Regions from separate parts of the Streptomyces sp. NPDC001549 genome, predicted to be linked through region 2. Evidence: riboswitches for the same ligand, from Rfam matches in the RefSeq annotation. Region 2 holds a riboswitch; the other holds the start of a gene.
The links. Region 2 has a riboswitch for S-adenosylmethionine ahead of thrC (threonine synthase). Riboswitches for the same ligand answer to the same signal wherever they lie in the genome.
Positions count from the first base shown of each region.

Region 1: another riboswitch for S-adenosylmethionine. It lies ahead of ACFY04_RS01610 (aminotransferase class V-fold PLP-dependent enzyme); the one in region 2 lies ahead of thrC (threonine synthase).

Region 1 covers NZ_JBIAVJ010000001.1:336,884-339,331, reverse strand. The annotation lists gene trpD (anthranilate phosphoribosyltransferase) at 1-969, shown strand, start outside; SAM riboswitch class IV at 1,061-1,177, shown strand; gene ACFY04_RS01610 (aminotransferase class V-fold PLP-dependent enzyme) at 1,401-2,448, shown strand, end outside.
Region 2 covers NZ_JBIAVJ010000023.1:111,486-113,933, reverse strand. The annotation lists gene ACFY04_RS31435 (MoaD/ThiS family protein) at 1-124, opposite strand, end outside; gene thrC (threonine synthase) at 216-1,514, opposite strand; SAM riboswitch class I at 1,508-1,665, opposite strand; gene ACFY04_RS31425 (glucosyl-3-phosphoglycerate synthase) at 1,851-2,448, shown strand, end outside.

The DNA of each region.
Region 1 (2,448 bases), on a different contig from region 2:
GAGGACACCGCCTGGGCCATGGACCGGATCATGCGGGGGGAGGCCACCGACGCCCAGATCGCCGGCTTCACGGTCGCGCTGCGGGCCAAGGGGGAGACGGTCGAGGAGATCAACGGCCTCGTACGGGCGATGTACGCGCACGCCAACCTGATCGAGGTGCCCGGCCGGACGGTGGACATCGTCGGCACCGGCGGCGACGGGGCCAAAACGGTGAACATCTCCACGATGTCGGCGGTCGTGGTGGCCGGTACCGGCGCCAAGGTCGTCAAGCACGGCAACCGGGCCGCGTCCTCCGCGAGCGGCTCCTCGGACGTCCTGGAGAAGCTCGGGGTGAACCTCCACCTGAGCCGGGAGCGGGTCGTGGAGGTCGCCGAGGAGGCGGGCATCACCTTCTGCTTCGCCGTGAAGTTCCACCCGGCTCTGCGCCATGTGGCCGCGGCCCGCAAGGAACTGGGCATCCGGACCTTCTTCAACGCGCTGGGCCCGCTGACCAACCCGGCCCGGGTGCGCGCCCAGGCGACCGGCGTGGCCGATCCCCGGATGGCCCCGATCATCGCGGGCGTGCTCGCCGAGCGGGGCTCCTCCGCGCTGGTCTTCCGCGGTGACGACGGCCTGGACGAACTGACCACGACGTCGACCTCGCGCATCTGGTGGGTCGGCGACGGCAAGGTCTCCGAGCGGGCCTTCGACCCCCGTGACGTGGGCATCTCCCTGGTCGACGTCTCCGCCCTGGCTGGCGGGGACCCCTCGTACAACGCGGACGTGGCCCGCCGCCTGCTGGCCGGCGAGACCGGACCGGTCCGCGACGCCGTGCTGCTGAACTCGGCGGCGGCCCTGGTGGCCCTCGACCCGGGCCCGGGCAGCCTGGAGGAGCAGATCACGGCCGGTATCGCCCGTGCGGCGGAGTCCATCGACTCGGGTGCGGCGCGGGCCGCCCTGGAGCGCTGGGTGACGGCCAGCAACGCGTAGCGGTGTGAGAACGGCGTGAAAGCGACGACCCCGGTCCGCCATTCGGACCGGGGTCTTGCGTTCGGTCGATCTTGTGGCAGGATGCTGGACAGGTCACGAGTGACAGCGTTTAGGCCCCGGCTTGCTGTCCGGCAACCCTCCTTCCGTGGCGGGGTGCCCCGGGTGATGACCAGGTCGTAGGCAGCAAGGCCTACGGCAAGCGCGGATCCCTCGACACCAGGGGTCCTGGTCTTCTCGAGGAGCTTTTTCCGTGAGCAAGCGAATGCGATAGGGCGACTCCGCCCCTACTTCAACCCTCGGATCAGGGTCACTTCCGTGTACCCCCGCCCACCGCGGTCCGAGGACTCTCCCGTACCCCGGACGGCCGCAGCGCCGTACCCGCGTACGGGCACACCGAAGCCATTCAGCCCTGCCTGCCGGGAGATACCGCCATGTCCGCAACCCTGAACGCCGCCGTCGCCACCGCCGCCGCAGCCACCGTCGACCCCGCCTGTGCCGAGCCGCTCGCGGTCCTCGGCCGCGACGTCACGGTCCCGCTCGTCACCGGGGGCGAGGTCACCTACGCGGCCCTCGACTACGCGGCCAGCGCCCCCGCCCTGCAGCGGGTCTGGGACGACGTGGCCGCGTACGCCCCGTACTACGGCAGCGTGCACCGCGGCGCCGGGTACCTCTCGCAGCTCTCCACCGACCTCTTCGAGCAGAGCCGGGTCACCGTCGCCGAGTTCCTCGACTGCCGCCCCGCCGACCAGGTCGTCTTCACCCGGTCCACCACCGACTCGCTGAACCTGCTCGCCGCCGTACTCCCCGCCGGCTGCCAGGTGTTCGTCTTCGAGACCGAGCACCACGCCTCCCTGCTGCCGTGGGTCGACGCACAGGTCACCTACCTCAACGCGCCGCGCACCCCCGCCGAGGCCGTCGCCACCCTGGAGCGGGCGCTCGCCGACCGCGACCCGTACGGTCCCGCCCTGGTCTGCGTCACCGGCGCCTCCAACGTCACCGGCGAGCTGTGGCCGGTCAAGGAACTCGCCGCCGCCGCGCACGCCCACGGCGCGCGCATCGTGCTGGACGCCGCCCAACTCGCCCCGCACCACCGCGTCTCCGTGCAGGAGCTGGACGTCGACTGGGTCGCCTTCTCCGGGCACAAGCTGTACGCGCCCTTCGGCTCGGGCGTGCTCGCCGGACGCGCGGACTGGCTGCAGGAAGCGCAGCCGTACCTGGCCGGCGGCGGGGCCTCCCGCAAGGTGGCCCGGCGCGAGGACGGCGGCGTGGACGTCGAGTGGCACACCACCGCGGCCCGCCACGAGGCCGGCTCCCCGAACGTCATCGGCGTCTACTCCATCGCCTCGGCCTGCAAGGCCCTGACCGAGGCCGGCTTCGAGAACCTCGTCGCCCGCGAGCAGCACCTCATCGCGAAGGTCCGGAGCGGCCTGGCGGAGGTCCCGGCGGTCCGGATCCTCTCCCTCTTCGGGGACGACGCCC
Region 2 (2,448 bases):
TGCCCGGGTGGCTCTTCTCCAGGGACTCGATGACCTCGGCGAGGGTCGCGCCCTCGGCCGGGACCTCGGCGACGCCGCCGGTGTAGGTGCGCAGGATGGTGGGGATGCGGACGTTGACGCTCATGGCGCTACTGCCTTTCCGGTAGGGCGGAGGAGAAGGGGAGGGGGGTCCGGCGGGTCAGGCCCGGGCCCGGCCATGACCCGCCGGACACCCCCTAGGCCAGGCCGGCGGCGCGGAACGCGTCCAGGCTCGGGCGGATGGTGGCGGTCTGCCCGCTGTCCGCGGCCACCGCCTCCAGGGTCTTGAGGCCGTCACCGGTGTTGAGGACGACGGTGGTCAGCGCCGGGTCGAGCTGCCCGTTGTCGATGAGCTTCTTCGTCACGCCGACGGTCACACCGCCCGCGGTCTCGGCGAAGATGCCCTCGGTCTGCGCAAGGATCTTGATGGCCTCGACGACCTGCTCGTCGGTGACGTCCTCGACGAAACCGCCGGTGCGGCGGGCGATGTCCAGGACGTACGGGCCGTCCGCCGGGTTGCCGATGGCCAGCGACTTGGCGATGGTGTTCGGCTTCTGCGGGCGGACCACGTCGTGACCGGCCTTGAAGGCGGTGGACACCGGGGAGCAGCCCTCGGCCTGGGCACCGAAGATCTTGTACGGCTTGTCCTCGACGAGGCCGAGCTTGATGAGCTCCTGCAGACCCTTGTCGATCTTCGTCAGCTGCGAGCCGGACGCGATCGGGATCACGATCTGGTCGGGCAGCTGCCAGCCGAGCTGCTCGCAGATCTCGTACGCGAGCGTCTTGGAGCCCTCGCCGTAGTACGGGCGCAGGTTGACGTTGACGAAGCCCCAGCCCTCGCCCAGCGGGTCGCCGATGAGCTCGGAGCAGAAGCGGTTGACGTCGTCGTAGTTGCCCTCGATGCCGACCAGGTCGCCGCCGTACACACCGGCCATGACGACCTTGCCCTGCTCCAGGTCGTGCGGGATGAACACGCAGGAGCGGAAACCGGCCCGGGCGGCCGCGGCGCCGACGGCGCCGGCCAGGTTGCCGGTCGAGGAGCAGGACAGGGTGGTGAAGCCGAAGGCGCGGGCGGCCTCGACGGCGATGGCCACGACGCGGTCCTTGAAGGAGTGCGTCGGGTTGCCGGAGTCGTCCTTGACGTAGAGCTTGCCGGTGATGCCCAGTTCCTTGGCCAGGTTGGCCGCGTCCACGAGCTTGGTGAAGCCGGGGTTCAGGCTGGGCTTGCCGGCCACGTCCGCGGGGACGGGCAGCAGCGGCGCGTAGCGCCAGATGTTGTTCGGGCCGGCCTCGATCGCGGCGCGCAGGGCCTCGGGGTCGCCGGTCGGCAGGTCGTAGGCGACTTCCAGCGGTCCGAAGCACTCGGCGCACGCGAAGATGGGGCCGAGCTCGAAGCGGGTGCCGCACTCGCGACAGGAAAGGCCGGTGGCAGGTCCGAGATCAACAGAGGTGGCGACAGTCTGTGCAGCCATGATGGCGAGGCCCTTTCTCCTCATCTTCCCCATGGCGCACTTCGCCATGAGACGGAATTGGCACCTTCCCTAGCCGGGGACCTCGCTGACGAGCGCTGACGCGCGATCGCGAGAACCGACTGGAGGGTTGCCGGGGCTTCAACGGGCCGTGTCCCTCTGCCCCTCTGGATGAGCGGTATGGCACCGGCACACGCGCTCTATGGCGCGCCGGTGCGTTTGTACGCGGGGACCCCCGGCATGCGGTGGTCCTTCGCGTTGTTCAAGACTGTAACCGAAGGCCCGGGCGGTTGAGACAGCCGTCCGAACCGCGAGATGGATCACATAAGGGCGAATATCACCGACACGCAGGGAGTGCTGAGGGTGCTGGAAGAGGTGGAGCGATGGCTGGCCGACCGCTCCTGGTCCGCCGCCGACCGACCGCTCGACCAGCTGCTCGACCGGAAACGGGCGGCCGGGACCACGGTCAGCGTCGTGCTGCCCGCGCTGGACGAGGAGGCGACGGTCGGCGCGATCGTCGAGACCGTCCGGCGTGAGCTGATCGAGGGACTGCCGGTCCCCCTGGTCGACGAACTGGTCGTCATCGACTCGGGCTCCGCCGACCGGACCGCGGAGGTCGCGGCGAAGGCCGGGGCCCGGGTGGTGCACCGCGACGAGATCCTGCCCCGCCTCCCGGCGCTGCCCGGCAAGGGCGAGGTGCTGTGGCGCTCGCTGCTGGCCACCGGCGGGGACATCGTCTGCTTCGTCGACGCCGACCTGCGGGACTTCTCCGCCACCTTCGTCTCCGGCATCGTCGGACCACTGCTGACCGACCCCGACGTGCAGTTCGTCAAGGCGATGTACGACCGCCCGCTCGGGGACACCCCGGGCCAGGGCGGCCGGGTCACCGAGCTGGTCGCCCGCCCGCTCCTCAACCTCCACTGGCCGCAGCTGGCCGGCTTCGTGCAGCCGCTGGGCGGCG